Regions from separate parts of the Sporosarcina sp. Y1011 genome, predicted to be linked through region 2. Evidence: riboswitches for the same ligand, from Rfam matches in the RefSeq annotation. Region 2 holds a riboswitch; each other region holds the start of a gene.
The links. Region 2 has a riboswitch for S-adenosylmethionine ahead of AC25Y5_RS11615 (MFS transporter). Riboswitches for the same ligand answer to the same signal wherever they lie in the genome.

Region 1 (4,758 bases), on a different contig from region 2:
GGAAGCTCCTCCGTCAGAAGAGGAACTTGGAAAGATGATTGCGGCTTCTGATTTGGAATTGAAAAAGTTTTTCAATGTCAGCGGCATGAAATATAGAGAGCTTAATTTGAAAGACAAACTGCCTACAATGTCCGATGAAGAAAAAATTAGTTTGCTATCATCAGACGGTATGCTCATCAAAAGACCGATTGTTTATGGAGAAGGAAAAGTAACTGTCGGTTTCAAGGAAGAAGAATTTAATAAAGTCTGGGGCAATTAAGTTACAGTCTTGTCTTTATCAGAGAAATATGACAGAATTGAAGAGAATGAAACTATTTATTTGGAGGGGTATAAATGAGCACACCAAAAGATCTGCGTTATTCTGAAGAACACGAATGGGTAAAGGAAGAAAACGGTAACTACCGCATCGGTATTACACACTTTGCACAATCCGAACTTGGAGATATCGTATTCGTTGAACTTCCATCTGTTGGCGATGACATCAAAGCGGACGAGCCTTTCGGGAGCGTTGAGTCGGTTAAAACAGTATCTGAACTATATGCTCCAATCAGCGGTAAAGTACTTGAAGTGAACGAAGGACTAGAAGACAGCCCTGAATTCGTCAATGAATCACCGTATGAAAATGCATGGATGGTCGTCGTTGAACCTTCTAACACTTCTGAGTTGGACGAACTTATGTCTGCAGAAGCGTATGATAAAATGACAATCGGAGAATAATTGAAAATTATTCAGCAGTAGTTCAAAACCTTGCTGAATAAATTTCAAGCCTCCGGCGGATGCCACAGATTTTGAAAGGAGTGAATTGAGCAAGCTCAATTCAAAATCTGGGCGCAAATACGCCGAGGCGTATTTGATTTAACTGAGCGCCGGAATAATTCCGGCGTTTTTTGCATCTTACTGTCGATTTGCGAAGGAGGAACTCTCTTGTCGGATGAAAAAATCATCATAGTAGAGGGCGGTTCGGATAGAAAAAGATTAGCGCGTATACTTGCGGAGTCAGTCAAAATCATTTGTACGAACGGTACAGTAAGCCCATATCGGCTTGAAGAGTTGCTTGCGCCCTATGAAGAACAGGACCTGTATGTTTTTGTCGATGCTGATGAAGATGGTGAAAAAACGCGTATATTATTTAAAAGAGAATTTCCAGCAGCAATCCATCTATATACAGAAAAAGAGTACCGGGAAGTGGAGACGACCCCGTATAAAGTGTTAGCTGAAATACTACAAAATGCGGAATTCAAAATCCGACCCGAATTTTTACTTTAAAGGATGTAAGATAAATGGAAAATTGGACACGCGAACATTGGGAGGCAACTTTGAAGGACTCACCCGATTCTGCGTTTTATTTATATACACCGATGTGTGGTACATGTGCAGTCGCTTCTAAAATGATGAACGTCATTTCTGTCATGAAACCGGAAATGCCAATCGGGAAAGCGGATTTGAACTATGTGCAATCTATGGCAATTGACTATGAAATTGAAAGCGTTCCTTGCTTGTTAATACAGAAGGATGGCGTTGTACAACATAAAGTCTATGCTTTTCAGTCAGTCCCGTATCTGTTGGAATTGATTGATTGACAATCAAGACAGGAATTTGATATAATACGACTTAACCAACAATTGAATAGGTCGCTCTTATTAAGAGAGGTGGAGGGATAGTGCCCTACGAAGCCCGGCAACCGTCACGAAAGTGAAATGGTGCCAAATCACACAAAGTGCATAGCATACTTTGAGAGATGAGAGATTGGACAAACGTTTATTTTATGATAACGTAAAGCCTTTCTGCCCGTCTGCAGGAAGGTTTTTTTGTATTTGAAAAGCGGAAGGCGCCGGTAAAGGAACGCAACCTAAGTTCGCGACGTCCTGTCGCAACGGTTGCATGACCTGCATCCTGCCGGCCCCCGACAGGCATAAGGCAACGAAGGAAGGCAGCCCAAGTTCGCCGCGTCCTGCGGCAAAGGCTGCATACCTGCATCCTGCAGGCACGAAGGGGGCGTACCTAAGCCGCCACAGCGAAATGACTTGTGACCCGAGGGGCTGGCGCCTGCAGCTAGACAAGAAATGCGGAAGCGTCCGTTAAGATGCGACAGGCACAGTCAGTTTACGAAGATATACTTAATTTCAATTTACATTTACATAGACAAAATCTCAGAGGTGAAATCAATGATTCATTTAACGGATATTAATAAACGGTTCGGTGAAGGACCCGGCAGTATTACAGCGGTTGAAAATGTATCACTCGAAATAGCTGATGGTGAAATTTTCGGTGTGATCGGTTATAGTGGCGCTGGAAAAAGTACTTTGATTCGACTGTTGAACGGTCTAGAAATGCCTACTTCAGGAAGTGTGAATATCGGCGGTTTGGAAATGTCGGCTATCAAAGGCAAAGCGTTGAGGGAAGCGCGGCAGAAAGTGAGTATGATTTTTCAACATTTCAACTTGCTGTGGTCGCGGACGGTAAAAGACAATATTGCATTCCCGCTTGAAATCGCGGGTGTGCGAAAAGCCAAGCGCGAAAAGAAAGTGGCGGAACTGATAGAACTGGTTGGTTTGACTGGCCGAGAAAACGCGTATCCATCAGAATTATCGGGCGGTCAGAAACAGCGTGTAGGGATAGCCCGTGCACTTGCAAACGACCCTGAAGTCCTACTTTGCGACGAGGCGACTTCAGCTCTTGATCCGGAAACGACGGATTCGATACTTGATCTTCTGACTGGTATTAATGAAAGGCTTGGACTGACGATTGTTCTCATCACACATGAAATGCACGTAATCCGGAAAATCTGCCATAGGGTTGCAGTCATGGAAGCTGGGAAAGTTGTCGAGATGGGGGACGTACTCGATGTGTTCCAATCGCCAAAAGAGACCATTACGAAGCGATTTGTTTCTCAAGTGACGGAGCCCGCGGAAGCGAAGCAGGCAATGGCGCATATTAAGGATGAATTTCCAACAGGTACACTTATCAAGCTTGTTTTCGTTGGTGAGCAGACGGAACAACCTGTGCTCGCAAGTCTCATTCGGAAATACGATGTGGGTGTCACTATCGTCCAAGGAAACATTTCCCATACACATGGAGGAGCATATGGCTCACTTATCCTTCAGCTCCTTGGAGATTCAGCAATTATTGAGGAAGCAATTCAATACCTCAATGAAAATGATGTTCAGACAGAGGTGATCGGTAATGATTGAAAACCTTTTTCCGAATGTTGATTGGACTAAGATGTGGGAAGCGACAGTAGAAACGCTCTATATGACAGCAATTTCAACACTGTTCACATTGATTATTGGACTCGGACTCGGAATCATACTCTTCCTAACAAGTCCCGGACAACTGTGGTCGAATAAGTTGGTCAATGTTATTTCAGGGGCATTCGTCAATATTTTTAGATCAATCCCGTTTATCATATTAATCATATTGCTTATTCCGTTTACGAAATTTCTTCTTGGCACAATTCGCGGACCGGATGCAGCGTTGCCGGCACTTATTATTGGAGCAGCTCCATTCTATGCAAGAATGGTGTTGATTGCATTGCAGGAGATTGATAAAGGTGTAATTGAAGCTTCGAAGTCAATGGGCGCGAAAACGAGGACGATTATTTTTAAAGTTCTATTACCGGAATCGATGCCGGCACTTGTCTCGGGTATTACCGTAACAGCAATCGCACTTGTCGGGTACACCGCTATGGCGGGGATCATCGGCGCAGGTGGACTTGGGAATCTCGCGTTTTTGGATGGATTCCAGCGCAGCCGTGAGGACGTTATACTAATTGCAACAATCTTAATTTTAATTATCGTTTTCATCATTCAATTCATCGGGGATTTCGCGGTAAGGAAATTTGACAAGAGATAATTCTACGACAGTAACATCAGGCATTGCCTGTAAACTATAAAAAAGAATAGAAAAAAGGGGAGAAATGATTATGAAAAAGCTTTTTGGGGGAATCGTATTAGCAGTACTTCTATTAGCATTAGCGGCTTGTGGGGCGAAAGATGACAGCGGCGATAACAATGCGAGTAGCGGGGATAATGCTGCCGATGAAAAAGTTGACGCAACGGAAATTGTAATTGGTGCATCTAACACACCGCACGCAATCATTTTGGAAGAGGCAGCACCGATATTGAAAGAAAAAGGTATTGAACTTGATATAGAAACTTACCAAGACTATGTATTACCGAACAAAGATCTTGAATCCGGTGAATTGGATGCGAACTTCTTCCAGCACATACCTTATTTAGATCAACAAGTAATCGACCATGGTTATAAATTTGCAAATGCAGGGGCTATCCATATCGAACCGATGGCTGTTTACTCGACGCAACATAAAACAATCGAGGAACTTCCGGATGGTGCTACTATCATATTTAGTAACTCGGTAGCTGAACATGGCCGCGTACTTTCATTACTGGAATCAGCTGGGCTAATTAAACTGGCTGAAGGAGTAGATAAAGTAAAGGCTGAAGTGAAAGATATTGTAGATAATCCTAAGAACCTTCAGTTTGATGCGAATTACGAACCTTCACTTTTGCCGCAACTCTATAACAATAATGAAGGTGATGCGGTAGTCATCAATGCAAACTATGCAATTGATGCAGGCTTGAATCCAATTGAAGATTCAATTGCGATTGAAGAGACGGAGTCGCCGTATGCGAACATCATCACAGTTAGAGAAGGCGAAGAAAATACTGAAGCAATCAAGACATTGGTTGAAGTGTTGAAATCGAAGGAAATTCATGACTTTATTCTTGAAGAGTGGGG
Region 2 (4,758 bases):
GGGACGTTCGAGTGCGGCAGTATTATGCGTCAAATAATCGGAATTCGATTTGAGCGCCCCTCCGCCTTTCAATGCCCATTGGCCTGTCAAAGCAGGCAAACAGGAAATCGTCCGGACCATCATTCCACCGTTATCATGATGTTGCAGCCCATTGCCAATGCGAATCATGGAAGGGGAGACGGTCCCGTACATGCGTGCGAGTTCATAGATGTCTTCCTCTGGCACGCCCGTAATGGCGGAAACCGTTTGCGGGTCGTAGTGCAATACATGTTCCTCGAGCTCTTTATAGCCGATTGTATATTGTTCCAAAAACGATTGATTGACCAGCTTTTCTTTATAAAGAACATGCATGATTCCGAGTGCAAGCGCTCCATCAGTTCCGGGAAGAATGGGGATGAACCAATCAGCCATGCGTCCGGTCTGGTTTTTATGGACGTCAATGACGACGATTTTAGCACCGTTTTTTCTCGCTTTTTGCGCGATCATGATTTGGTGCATATTGGTACTGACGGCATTGATGCCCCAGAAAACAAATAACTTCGTTTCCGTCATCTCTTCCGGATCCGTTCCAAAACGTCCGCCCATCGTGTAATTGTAGCCAACCTCGCCAGCGACTGAACAAATTGTCCGGTCCAGTTGACTCGAACCAAGGCGATTGAAGAAACGGCGATCCATCCCTTTGGAACTGAGTTTCCCCATATTGGCATAGAAACTGTAAGGAAGAATCGATTCCGGACCTTCTTCAGAAATCAGTTTTTTCCATTGATCTGTGATGGTTGTAATGGCTTCTTGCCAACTGATTGGAACGAATTGTCCATCGCCTTTTTCCCCGACGCGTTTTAAAGGGGAAGTAATCCTTTTTGGGTCATAAAGGCGTTCAGTCATATGTCGAACTTTGTTGCAAATACTGCCTTTTGTGATGGGATGATCGGGATCACCTTCAATTTTAACGATTTCCCCGTCTTCTTTATGAATAAGCAATCCACATTGGTCTGGACAATCCAGTGCACAAACCGAAGGGACAACACCATTTTTTATATCAATATACGATTTCATAGCAAAAATCCTTTCAAACAAACGATTTATGCTAGACAGTATAACACATATCAAACTATTTTTTTAGAAAGTTTCGATAAGTGGTTGACTTAAGATTAATTATTCTATACAGTTAACTCATTAGTTTAACTTCCGACACTGTTCGACCAATTTCATAGTTTTTTTTCTATCGAGAGAAGTTGAGGGACTGGCCCTATGAAACTTCGGCAACATAATTGTGCCAAATCCAGCAAGCGTAGCTTGAGAGATAGAAAGGGTAAAGCATATTTATATTGCGCTAGCGATGTATGCCACCAACTCTTTCTGTCTTTACAGAAAGGGTTTTTTTATTTTTCAATCAATTTGTCCAACATCTATAAATAGAAATGGAGAGAACAGTATGTTAGAAAGAATTGGAATTACGAAAAATTTAGGATGGGGCTTTTTCGGAGTCATGCTGTTCATGATGGGGGACGGAATTGAAGCCGGCTGGCTAAGTCCGTTTTTAGTTGAAAGCGGGTTGACCATTCAACAGTCAGCTGCTATTTTCACAGTCTACGGAATCTCAATCGCGCTGTCTTCTTGGTTTTCAGGCGTCTGTGTAGAGGTATTTGGTCCAAAACGTACAATGGCAATCGGGTTAGCCGTCTATATTATCGGTACCGCAGGGTTTATCACGTTCGGTTTTTCAACGATGAATTATCCGATTATGCTTCTCACTTATTTCATTAAAGGTTTCGGTTATCCGTTATTTGCCTATTCTTTCTTGACATGGGTCATTTATAAAACTCCACAAAACAAATTGAGTTCTGCCGTTGGTTGGTTCTGGTTTGCGTTTTGTGCGGGAATGATGGTGCTGGGCGCATACTATTCAAGTTTCGCTATCCAGCACCTTGGTTACATCAATACAATGTGGACATCTATTTTCTGGGTATGTCTCGGTGCTTTCTTTGCTTTAGTACTCAATAAAGACAAGTTCCAAAAGAAAAAACTCGCGAACAAAAAAGAAGCAGTCACGGAATTATTGAAAGGTATCACCATTTTGAAAACAAACAAACGGGTTGCTGCAGGTGGAGTTGTCCGCGTTATCAATAGTTTAAGTGTCTATGGATTCCCGGTATTCTTACCGATGCATATGGCGCAACATGGCATTGAAACTACTGCTTGGCTGCAATTATGGGGAACGTTTTTCTTAGGAAACATCATTTTCAATTTAGTCTTCGGCTTCATTGGCGATAAATTCGGTTGGAAAAACACAATCATTTGGTTTGGTGGAATCGGCTGTGCGATATTCACGCCACTTCTGTTCTATGTACCAGTGATTACAAATGGTAGTATTCTCATGACGAGCATTGTTGGGTTCATCTGGGGCGGCTTGGTAGCGGGCTACGTTCCAATCGGTGCCCTGGTACCATCCGTTGCAGGTGAGGATAAAGGCGCAGCAATGTCCGTGTTGAACTTTGCCGCGGGTCTGTCTACATTCGTAGCACCAGCAATCGCTTTAGCATTTATCGGGTTAGTTGGAGCGGAAGGGGTCGTGTGGATTTTCAGTGCACTCTATGTAGTGAGTGCGATCATCGTGAAATTCATTCGTATACCGGAAGAGGAAGAGCGAAAGGCACAGGAAAAAGCTTCGCTGGTTACCTCGTAAAACCAATGTCGGGTAGGCATTGATTGACAAAGTTATGGGTAGATGAAATAATCACAATTAATTGAAATAAATACTAGATTTCTTATCTAGGTAGAGGGACACGGCGTTACTTCTTGCTTTGTGTTGTTGTAGATAAGAAGATGTATCAATGACCTCTTCTTCTAATAGAAGGGGTTTTATCTTTATTCAGCAGAAGACTCTCACCTCCATATGTGGTAGATGAATGCGGTTTTGTTATCCTGTTCAGTAGGTGTCCAAACGCCCGCTGAAAAAAGATAAAGCCTCCGGCGGATGTCACAGATTTTGAAAGGAGTCAATCGAGCAAGCTCGATTCAAAATCTGGACGCAATTACGCCGAGGCGTAATTGATTGATAGATAGCAAGGAGGATATATAGATGAGTGCAGAGTTCAATCCAGTAATTTTTTGTGATTTCGATGGTACAATTACGATGAAAGATAATATTATCAATATTATGGACAAGTTTGCTCCACCGGGATGGGAAGCGATAAAGGACGATATTATGGCGCAAAAGGTGTCCATTCAAAAAGGGGTCAAAGAACTCTTTGCTTTATTGCCCACTTCCCAAAAAGAACAAATCGTGTCGTTCGTTTTGGAGGACGCGGAAATCAGAGAAGGTTTTGGTGAATTTGTTCAGTTCACCCGCGAGAAAAACATCCCGCTCTATATCGTAAGCGGCGGCATCGACTTTTTCATTCACCCATTGCTTGAACCATTCGGGCCGTTCGATAAAGTCTATTGCAACGAAAGCGATTTTTCAGGAGAACACATCAAAATCCTTTACCCGCATGAATGTGATGAGAACTGTGTAAATCAAGGCTGTGGTTGCTGTAAGCCGACAATTATTCGCGACAACACGACCGAACAGCAAACGAGCATTGTCATCGGTGACTCGATTACAGACCTAGAAGCGGCAAAGCTTGCCGATATCGTTATTGCTAGGGATTTCTTAATCGAAAAATGCGTGGAATTGAATATTCCTTACTCCCCGTTTACTAACTTTCATGACTGTATTCGGATCATTGAAGCCCGCTTGAATGTGCAAGTATAAAAAAATGTCAGAGGAGAGATAAAAATGGCGACAATTACAATTCAAGGAACAAACGAAGTTATTGAAACACAAACAGAGGTTGCAGCATTTCTGGAGCAACAAGAAGTCGTTTATGAGCACTGGGATATCGCAAAGCTACCCGAAAACCTTCGTGAAAAATTCAATTTAACGGATGAAGAAAAAGCAGAAATTCTAAAGGCTTTTAAAACAGAAATCGACGACATTTCAGAACGTCGCGGTTATAAAACAGCAGACATTATCTCACTATCAGATGCGACACCTAATTTGGACGAGCTTCTGAAAAACTTCGAACAAGAACACCATCATACAGACGATGAAGTACGTTACATTGTCAGCGGACACGGCGTATTCATCATCCAAGGAAAAGACGACCGTTTCTTTGAAGTGCATCTTAACCCAGGCGATTTAATCTCCGTTCCGGAAAACATCCGCCACTACTTCACACTCGCTGCCGATCGCAAAGTAGTAGCTGCACGCATCTTCGTAACACAAGAAGGATGGGTACCGGTTTACTAAAAGAGGAGTTTTGTACACTCGCTATATAATGAAGGGAGATGTTGACAATGACTGAAAAAAAGTTTGAGAAAGCTGCATTTGCAGGCGGATGCTTCTGGTGCATGGTGAAACCATTTAAAGAATGGCCAGGCGTCCAAGACATCGTGTCAGGTTATATGGGCGGACATCTCGATAATCCAACGTATGAAGACGTGAAAAAAGGCGATTCCGGCCACATAGAAGTCGTTGAAATCACTTTTGACCCTGCCTTATTCTCATATGAAAAGTTGCTCGAAGTATTCTGGCAACAAATCGATCCAACAGACGCAGAAGGTCAATTCCACGACCGTGGCTCATCTTACACAACCGCCATTTTCCACTACACAGAAGAGCAACAGGAAATTGCTGAGAAATCAAAAGCCAACCTAGCGGCAAGCGGCATTTTCTCTAAACCCATCGTCACAGCAATCCGTCCCGCAGAAACC
Region 3 (4,758 bases), on a different contig from region 2:
ATCATCGAGTTGGTCCAGACCCGGATAACATTAATTTTTAATATGAATCAACATAAAAAAAGTAAGGGATTAAAACTACACAAGTTTTGATCCCTTACTATGGTAATTAGATGAGTGGAAATAGTGAATACGGTGTAGAAACTGTGCATAGGCATCTTTCAGGGACAGCCAAAGCCATTCCTAAGCGCAAGCGAAGTTATAAGTATTCTATATTGCAACATGCACAATAATTCTTAAGAAAATAGACCGAGTTTTTCAATCCTTGCAATAGCTTCAACTATACGATCTTCTTCTACTAATAAGCCTACGCGTACATAACCTTCGCCATGTTTTCCGAAGGCGTGTCCGGGTGCAACGGCAATGTCCGCTTTTTCCAATAGTAAATTGGTTAAAGACTCACTTGTATATCCTTTTGGAACAGGCAACCAAGCGAAGAAAGAAGCTGTTGGGGCAACGACGTCCCAACCGATTCGTCTACATTCGGCAATTAGGACATTTCTGCGACCTTCGTAGAGGGATACGAGTTCATCTACACAATCTTGACTTCCTGTTAACGCAGCCGCAGCCGCGCGCTGAACAGCCGGGAAAATATCAATGAATAGATGGTCTTGTAATAAGTTGATTGCTTCTATGATATCGGCATTACCGATAGCGAAGCCGACCCGCCAACCGGCCATGTTATAAGTCTTTGACAACGTGTACGTTTCAATACCAACGTCTTTCGCACCTTCCGCCTGGAGGAAACTGACAGGCTTAACGCCGTCAAAACCAATTCCGCCATAAGCGAAGTCGTGAAGGATTGCAATATCATTGGCTTTCGCCAAAGCAACAGTTTCTTCGAAAAAAGGTATATTGGCAGATGCGCTGGTTGGATTATTCGGGTAGTTCAGATACATTAATTTTGCTTGTTTTTTTTGTTCTTCCGTTAAGGCATTATAATCAGGTAAAAAATCATTCTCAGCTACCAATGGCATTAAATCATATTTAATGTTTGCCAAGCTTACACTTGATAAATAATCGGGATATCCAGGATCCGGAAGCAAAAGTAATTCACCTTCGTTCATTATGGCAAGCGGTAACTCAACCAAGCCGGGTTTTGTACCGAATAGAATTGCGACTTCTGTTGTCGGGTCAATTTGAACATCGTATTCTCGCTTATAAAAGTCGGCAACCGCCTGTTTTAATTCGGGCGTACCTCTGAACGGGGAGTACCCATGTGTTGCTGGATCTTCAACCGCTTCTTGAAGTGCTTTTACAATGTGAGGTGGAGTAGGTTGATCGGGGTTACCACGCCCCAAGTTAATAACGTCTCGTCCTTCCGAAAGAGCTTCTTCAACATTTCGTACAAGTGACGCGAAAAAGTGCGGCGGTAAGTTTTTTAATCGATTTGATAGTGCCATTTAATAACCCCGTTTTCTATATAGTAAAAACTATTATTTTAAGGTTAGTATACATGGATTGAAGCTTAATTGACAATACTTCCGAAAAGGATGGCATGATGATAGGTTGACAAATTAATTAGAAATGATTAATATAAATAGTATATTATCAAAACAATAATATAATGGTACTTATCAAGAGAGACTGAGGGATAGGCCCGATGACGTCCAGCAACCCCTTGTGTAAAGCAAGGTAGGTGCTAACTCCTACAGAGTGAACTTCATTCTGAAAGATGAGCTGAAACCTTTTTCGGTGCTTCTTTCTTATTATGAAAGAAGCATTTTTATATGGTCAGGCATCCAGAGATTTCATACTTCCATTTAGAGAAAGAGGAGATTTTCATGATACAAATACAAAACGTGTCGAAAGTATATACAACTAAAGAAAGAGTTGTTACCGGCGTTGACAATGTGTCGTTAGACATTAACACAGGAGAAATTTTCGGAATCGTCGGTTACTCGGGCGCAGGGAAAAGTTCACTTATCAGATGCCTCAACTTATTGGAGAAACCAACGAGTGGAACAATTTTAGTCGACGGTTTAAATCTGATGAATCTAAAAGGAAATAAACTTCGTCTGGCGCGTTTGAAAATCGGAATGATTTTTCAGCACTTTTATTTAATCAGCCAAAAGACTGTATTTGAAAATATTGCATTTGCATTACGAGCTGCAAAAACATCTCCCGATAAAATAAATACACGGGTGACAGAGTTGCTTGAAATGGTCGGACTTTCTGATAAGCGTGACGTCTATCCTGCACAGTTAAGTGGTGGCCAAAAGCAGAGAGTGGGCATTGCTCGTGCGCTCGCGAATAACCCATCCGTTTTGCTTTGTGATGAAGCAACTTCCGCACTCGATCCGAATACAACGCTATCAATCTTACGGCTTTTGAAAAAAATCAATAAGGAATTGCGTATTACGATTGTTCTTATTACACATGAGATGAATGTAGTGAAGGAAGTTTGCGATCGAATGGCGATTATGCAAAACGGCAAAGTGATTGAAGAAGGACAAGTATATGATATCTTTTCAAACCCTCAAGAAACATTAACCAAGGAATTTATCAGTAGTGTCGTATCATTTGATGTTCCATCAGCAATATTGAGTAGGTGTACGGGACAACTCGTTAAAGTTATGTTTAAAGGGGATGTGGCGGGCGAGGGAATTATCTCAGATATGGTCCAGCAATTTAGGGTACAAGGTAATTTCCTTCATGGCTCGATTGAATATATTCAAGAAATGCCTCTAGGTACTTTTTTAATGGAACTTAAAGGGAAAGATGACGAAATAGAAAAGGCCATTGCCTATATGTCATCGCGGGCTGCCCAAGTGGAGGTTATTGAATATGGGAATTGATATTCAACATGTTATAGAGTTAATGCCTGATATTACGAAAGCATTTGGTGAGACGCTTTATATGATAGGTATTTCTCTTGTCATTGCGCTGGTTATTGGATTGCCGTTAGGAATCCTATTGTTCACCACGGAAAAAGGACTGTTTTTAGAGAACAGGGCATTGAATTCAGTTCTCGGTTTTATCGTCAATATGGTTCGTTCTGTTCCGTTCATTATTTTACTAGTCGCGCTGATCCCATTGACTATTTTAATAGTAGGAACTCCGATTGGTCCTGGCGCAGCGAGCGTTTCGTTATCTGCTGCTGCGATCCCATTTTTTGCTAGAATCGTGCAGACTTCGCTACGTGAAATTGATAAAGGCGTCATTGAAGCTGCAATCGCGGTTGGTGCGACGCCATGGATGATTATCAAAGATGTGCTACTGCCGGAAGCGAAGACAAGTATTATTCAAGGCGTGACAATGACAGTCATTAGTTTAGTCGCCTATTCGGCGATGGCAGGCGTTGTCGGCGGTGGAGGAATCGGGGATTTAGCAATTCGATTCGGTTATTATCGTTACGACAATACGATTATGGTTGTTACTGTCGTGATATTAATAATTTTTGTACAACTAATTCAATTTGCAGGAGATCGTATTTCAAAAGTTGTTGATAAAAGATGATAGGGAGAGAAAAAAATATGAAAAAATTTCTATTTGTTGTAGTAGTCCTTATACTTGGAACAGTGCTTGCCGCTTGTGGTGGTAAAGAAGAAGCATCTGATGATAAATCATTGAAGCTTGGTTCGACTGCAGGACCGTACAGCGATATGTTGAAAAAGGCGATTATTCCTGGCCTTGAAGAAAAAGGATATAAAGTGGAATTAGTGGAGTTCAGCGATTATATTCAGCCGAACAACTCACTAGCAAGTGGCGATATTGATGCAAACTTGTTCCAAAACACGACTTACTTAGAGAATGTTGTGAAAGAAACTAAAGCGGAATTGTCACCACTGATTATCGTTCCAACAGCTCCAATGGGGATATTTTCCAATAAATTCAAGTCGATTGAAGAAATTGAGGAAGGCGCAAAAATTGCCATTCCAAACGATCCTGTCAATGGGGCTCGTGCTCTATTAGTGTTACAAGACGTGGGTCTAATTGAATTCGATCCTGATGCAGAAGTATTAAAAGTATCCGAAAAGGATATCACATTGAACAAGAAGAACTTGGTATTTCAACCTATCGAAGCGGGACAGCTTCCACGCTCCCTAGATGGCACTGATTTAGCAGCTGTTCCTGGAAACTTTGCACTTGCTGCAAGCATGAATTTATTGGATGCGTTGGTTCTGGAAGATATGCTTGATATTTACAGAAACGTTGTTGCAGTAAAAACGGAAAATACCGATAAACAATTTGCTAAAGATATTATTGAAATCGTAGAGTCAGCAGAATTTGAAAAAGTGATAGATTCGGATTTTGAAGGTTTTGGTAAACCCGAGTGGATGAAGTAAGAATTTCAAAATAGATAGCAAAAAGCTGGCGAGACCATTACGGTTTCGTCAGCTTTTTCGAATTTATTGTGAGACATTGGCATTTTCATTTGCTTCGATTTCTTGCGTCAAAACGATGAGTTCATCAATCAAATCACCGATGTACGCAATTGTGTCACGTAATGGTTGTTCTGTTGTAATATCCACACCAGCCATTTTTGAGAGTTCAGCAGGTGATTTTGTACCGCCCGCTTTGAGGACATCCAGCCATTCATCGACAGCGGGTTGACCTTCTTTCAAAATACGTTTAGACACTTGTGTGGAAATCGTAAGTCCAGCACTATATGTGTATGGATACAATCCCATGTAATAGTGGGGCTGGCGCATCCATGTTAGTTCGGCACCTTCATTAATTTCTACAGCGTCCCCCCAGAACTCTTCAAGGACTCCGCGTTTAAAGTTATTTAAGACACCCGCATTGACACTACCACCT
Region 4 (4,758 bases), on a different contig from region 2:
TGATTGCATCCTTTTTCATTACGTCTGCAGATTCGGCAACTTTCGTTTTAGGCATGCAGTCGACAAACGGTTCGTTGACACCACCTAATACAGTTAAACTCATTTGGGGTATCATCCAATCGACAATTGCCCTCATTTTACTTTCTGTCGGTGGACTTACGGCCTTGCAAAACACCATTATTATCGCGGCGCTGCCATTCTCATTCGTCATGTTGCTGATGGTTATCTCATTTATCAAAGCTTTGAAAGTAGAAGCTAAGTTAATGAAGCTAAAAAAATGATTTGAAAAGGCGATTCCTGAGATGGAATCGCCTTTTTCTTAACTTTTGATAAGAACCTTTTCACGTTGTCTAACCATATATAAGAAGTCTCCGATCAATGCGCTCGCTGTCGGATACATGCCTGCTCCCGGGCCTACAAGAGTAAGGGACCCTAGATAATCAGTTTCAACAATAATTGCATTATCAACACCGTCGACTCCATATAACGGATTGTCAGGACCAATTAGTACCGGTCCCACACTTCCTCGCAAGACACCCTTTTCATCAATTGAAATCTCCGCGATATGCCGATAACGAAGTTTCCCTTTTAACGCTTCTGCAACATCTTCAGCTTTAACTCCATCGATTCCCACAGTCGGGATGTCTCTCCAATCAGGCTGGGCACCAAATGATAGTGCACTTAAAATCATCAGTTTTCGAAAAGCATCTTTACCACTAACATCGTCAGTCGGATCTGCTTCCGCATAACCAAGCTCTTGTGCTTCAATAAGTGCAGCCTTAAACGAAACTTTCTCTTCCCGCATCTTTGTCAGGATGAAATTTGAGGTTCCATTTAAAATCCCTCTGACTCGTCGTACTCGATCTGCAGGCAACAAGTTTTTTACTGTACGGATAATTGGTACTCCACCCGCTGTAGTTGCTTCATAACCGACCTGAACGCCTCGGAATTCCGCGTGTTTCAATAATGCCGGACCATGTGTCGCGAACATTTTCTTATTTGCCGTTATAATGTGTTTGCCTTTTTCGATTGCATCTGAAAGATACGTATAGGCAGGTTCCTCACCAACAATTGCCTCAAAGATGAAATCAATGTCCGGGTTCATCAGTATGTCCTGGATGTCTCCCGTCACTTTTACCCCGGGTGTTGCTAGACGCACTTTCGCTACATCGCGAACAAGGATGGCAACTATATCGATTTCGCAGCCTGTTTGCTGCTTAATCTCATTCTTTCTTTCATTCAAAATTCTGTAAACCCCTTCACCTACAGTGCCGAAGCCGAGTAGAGCAACCTTGATTGACGGCATTTCGCCACCTCCATGGACTGCTTAATAACAAGTCCCCATTTTTCAGTTTCATTTAAATGGCTATAGGGCGTAACAAACTAAGAGGATTGTCATAGCCATCCTTCTTCCAAAAATTATACTGTTACAGCTACTGCTGCTTCAATAGCCTGCGCTAAATCTGCAATAATGTCTTCTGCTGATTCAAGACCAACCGATAGTCTAATTAGTTCCTCGGTAACGCCTGATTTTTTCAAATCTTCAGGGCCGAGCTGCTGGTGCGTTGTTGATGCAGGATGGATGATCAAGGATTTTGCATCGCCAACGTTAGCTACGTGCGACCAGATTTTAACGTTGTCAATTACGTTTCGACCAGCCTCACGCCCGCCTTTGATGCCGAAAACGATAATGGAGCCGAAGCCGTTTTTCAAATACTTTTTCGCAAGGTCATATGATGGGTGATCTTCGTTCCCAGTATACGTTACCCATTCAACAGATGGATGCTGTTTCAAGAATTCTGCCACTTTGATAGCATTTTCATTATGTCTTGTCACACGCAGATGCAAGGTTTCAAGTCCTTGTAAGAAGTTAAAGGCACTATCCGGATCCAAGCAAGGTCCAAAGTCTCGTAACAATTGAACACGTAGCTTAGTGGCAAACGCCGCACCTGCAGTGTCAATTCCATAACGAAGGCCATGGTAAGATTCATCCGGCTCAGTAAAGCCTGGGAACCGTCCTTGTGTCCAATCAAACGTACCCGCGTCAACAGCAACTCCACCGATTGTTGTACCATGTCCGCCAATCCATTTCGTTGCAGAGTGGATCACGACATCTGCACCAAATTCGATTGGATTTGAACCGTATGGAGATGCAAACGTACTGTCTATAAGAAGTGGTAGACCGTTTTCATGTGCAATGTCCGCAACTGCTTCAATATCAAGCACATGTAAACTTGGATTACCAATTGTTTCTGCAAATAAAGCTTTTGTTTTATCTGTAATCGCTGCGCGGAAGTTTTCAGGATCCGTTACATCGACAAATTTTACATTGATGCCGTAACGCGGAAGCGTATTAGCAAATAAATTATACGTACCACCATACAAATTGCTCGCCGCGACAATTTCATCACCTGCGCCTGCGACATTTAAGATTGAAAATGCAATAGCCGCCATTCCTGAAGATAATGCAACTGCCGCCGTTCCTCCTTCAAGAAGTGCAATACGTTCTTCAAAAACAGCAACGGTTGGATTTGTAATACGCGTATAGATGTTGCCTGCTTCTTGCAGTCCAAACAATTTTTGAGCATGTTCAGTATCACGAAATACGAATGATGAGGTTCTATGAATAGGAACTGCACGAGAACCTGTTACAGGATCGGGTTTTTGTCCACCGTGTAGAAGAAGTGTTTCAGGTTTAAGTTTTGTCAAAGTCATTACCTCCAAAGTTTTTTAGATGGAATTGATTGTGATCTGCGGAGGCGCTGGGGGTATTTTGGAAATAAAAAATAACCCCCTTCGCTTAAGAAGAGGGTTACGCTTTCGCTTTTTCCTCCCCTTATCTTTCAGATCATTCGAACCGACCTGTAGGAAGTAGCACCTTTACAAGCTGGTCGCTTGTCGGTTGCCGGGCATCGCAGGGCCTATTCCCTCCGCCGCTCTTGATAAGAGTTTGTATCATTCAGTTTTCCATCTTGTGACATAGTATAGTAGATATCGCGAGACAAAGTCAAGAGATTATTAAATAATTTTTCTGAACCTTGCGTTTACCTCTAATGTTACAATTAATTTACCAATGTTTTGGAGGAATGGTTATGTGGTTATGGATTACAAGTGTACTAGTTTCGGGATATGCCATCGGTTGCTTGCATGGATCGGTTGTCGCACAGATAATTTCGGGCGTTAACCTAAAAGATACCGGGGTGAAAAATGCCGGTGCTTCGAATGCCACAATCGTTCTCGGGAAAAAATTCGGCGCACTTGTTGCTGCAATTGATATCGGTAAAGGTGCAGTAGCTGTCCTATTTGTACGATACTTTGCTGTAAATGCCGGACTTCCAGGGGAAATTGTAGCTTTACTATTATTCCTCGCGGGTACTGCAACCGTGATTGGGCACAACTTCCCGTTTTATATGAAGTTCAACGGCGGTAAAGGAACCGCCACGATTATTGGCGTACTGCTCGCCATCGACTGGCAGGTTGGACTCATTGGCTTTGCATTATTTGTCATCGTGGCGCTTGTAACAGACTTTCTCGTGTTTGGCGTGCTGATGCTGTACGTGACGCTCATCGCGATGGCAGTTTGGGCAGATGGATACTGGCCCATTATAGCGGCAGTATTCTTATTCGGCATCGCAATTTGGAAACATATCGAGAATTTCCGTCGGATGAAAAACCGTAGCGAGAAACAGGTTTCTGCAGTTTTCAAAAAGAAAGCATCTTAAAACTGAGAACCCCTCGTTTGAAGGTTCTCAGTTTTTAATGATTAAAAAGAGTAATGGAACTTCAAGGTAATATTGAAACCACTGAAACTAATTTATAAAGGGTGGTAACTTCCGCTAATCGCGTCAAAAATCATTTGACGTTGCGCATGTCCTTCTTGACCATACTCCGCTAACCAAAACGGCCGATGAAAGAGTGCACTGCCCACCAGTTGAATTTTAGGAATTGTGATAAATTTAGCTTTCGACGATGTATGATCAAATACAAATTTCTCTGCAATCTTTTTTGCATCATCCTCGCTAACCATAACAGTTGGTATTTGCTCCATTTCAATATGATTATTTGAAAATTTAGGTTGTACATCCACTATTGCCCCCTTACCGCTGAGGGCATCAACTGTACAGCCTATTTTCCCTTTAAACGCTAGTAAACTTTTCGCGTATACTTCGAACTCAAAAAAGTAGTAGGGATAGTATATCAATTGACTTATATGAATTTCTGCCCGCCTATCGATTTTTTGAAACCCACGAAGGATATCCTGTTTTTCAAACGTTACATCTTGAGTTAGTATTGCATTCATGAGTAACCACGCTCGTAGCCTTCCGTTTCTTTCGCTAAAAATTTGGAGATATTTTTAGCTTCAGGAGCTAGACTTCGGGAGATATTCCGGTCAAACTCTTTTGTAAATATGCGTTTTCTTCTCGACTCCTCAAATACTTCTTGTATTTCTTGGGATGGCTTGCTGCCAAATCGGCTACCAATAATCATCCCAATGATTGATACTAACAAGCCCGCTAAGAATGGGTGTAACCCCGTCGGACCTTCCAAACTCATCGAAGTCCAAAGAATATTAGTAGACGCTCCGCCAATCATGGCACATAAACAACCGATATAATTAGCCTTCTTCGAATAAACAGAAGCAACATAAGGTACAAGGAAACTATTTGCAAGTGTGCCAAAAGCAAAAACAACTAAAGCAAAAATCGACGGTGGTTCATAGATAGCAACAACAACTCCGACAATTCCGCCCGCTAGTAT

Region 1: another riboswitch for S-adenosylmethionine. It lies ahead of AC25Y5_RS13700 (methionine ABC transporter ATP-binding protein); the one in region 2 lies ahead of AC25Y5_RS11615 (MFS transporter).
Region 3: another riboswitch for S-adenosylmethionine. It lies ahead of AC25Y5_RS00910 (methionine ABC transporter ATP-binding protein); the one in region 2 lies ahead of AC25Y5_RS11615 (MFS transporter).
Region 4: another riboswitch for S-adenosylmethionine. It lies ahead of AC25Y5_RS04020 (O-acetylhomoserine aminocarboxypropyltransferase/cysteine synthase family protein); the one in region 2 lies ahead of AC25Y5_RS11615 (MFS transporter).

The regions. Positions count from the first base shown of each region.
Region 1 covers NZ_JBYHFP010000013.1:53,250-58,007, reverse strand. Annotated here, with positions in the region: gene AC25Y5_RS13720 (arsenate reductase family protein) at 1-259, shown strand, start outside; gene gcvH (glycine cleavage system protein GcvH) at 334-717, shown strand; gene AC25Y5_RS13710 (toprim domain-containing protein) at 925-1,266, shown strand; gene AC25Y5_RS13705 (thioredoxin family protein) at 1,281-1,580, shown strand; SAM riboswitch class I at 1,635-1,745, shown strand; gene AC25Y5_RS13700 (methionine ABC transporter ATP-binding protein) at 2,166-3,191, shown strand; gene AC25Y5_RS13695 (methionine ABC transporter permease) at 3,184-3,852, shown strand; gene AC25Y5_RS13690 (MetQ/NlpA family ABC transporter substrate-binding protein) at 3,923-4,758, shown strand, end outside.
Region 2 covers NZ_JBYHFP010000009.1:1,117-5,874, forward strand. Annotated here, with positions in the region: gene AC25Y5_RS11610 (molybdopterin oxidoreductase family protein) at 1-1,056, opposite strand, end outside; SAM riboswitch class I at 1,220-1,310, shown strand; gene AC25Y5_RS11615 (MFS transporter) at 1,436-2,686, shown strand; gene AC25Y5_RS11620 (2-hydroxy-3-keto-5-methylthiopentenyl-1-phosphate phosphatase) at 3,083-3,757, shown strand; gene AC25Y5_RS11625 (1,2-dihydroxy-3-keto-5-methylthiopentene dioxygenase) at 3,782-4,294, shown strand; gene msrA (peptide-methionine (S)-S-oxide reductase MsrA) at 4,342-4,758, shown strand, end outside.
Region 3 covers NZ_JBYHFP010000001.1:172,332-177,089, forward strand. Annotated here, with positions in the region: gene AC25Y5_RS00900 (aldo/keto reductase) at 1-41, shown strand, start outside; gene AC25Y5_RS00905 (aminotransferase class I/II-fold pyridoxal phosphate-dependent enzyme) at 234-1,400, opposite strand; SAM riboswitch class I at 1,569-1,679, shown strand; gene AC25Y5_RS00910 (methionine ABC transporter ATP-binding protein) at 1,782-2,795, shown strand; gene AC25Y5_RS00915 (methionine ABC transporter permease) at 2,785-3,456, shown strand; gene AC25Y5_RS00920 (MetQ/NlpA family ABC transporter substrate-binding protein) at 3,474-4,286, shown strand; gene pepF (oligoendopeptidase F) at 4,350-4,758, opposite strand, start outside.
Region 4 covers NZ_JBYHFP010000002.1:369,272-374,029, forward strand. Annotated here, with positions in the region: gene AC25Y5_RS04010 (BCCT family transporter) at 1-281, shown strand, start outside; gene AC25Y5_RS04015 (homoserine dehydrogenase) at 320-1,306, opposite strand; gene AC25Y5_RS04020 (O-acetylhomoserine aminocarboxypropyltransferase/cysteine synthase family protein) at 1,420-2,709, opposite strand; SAM riboswitch class I at 2,834-2,949, opposite strand; gene AC25Y5_RS04025 (glycerol-3-phosphate acyltransferase) at 3,093-3,722, shown strand; gene AC25Y5_RS04030 (hypothetical protein) at 3,815-4,300, opposite strand; gene AC25Y5_RS04035 (sodium/proline symporter) at 4,297-4,758, opposite strand, start outside.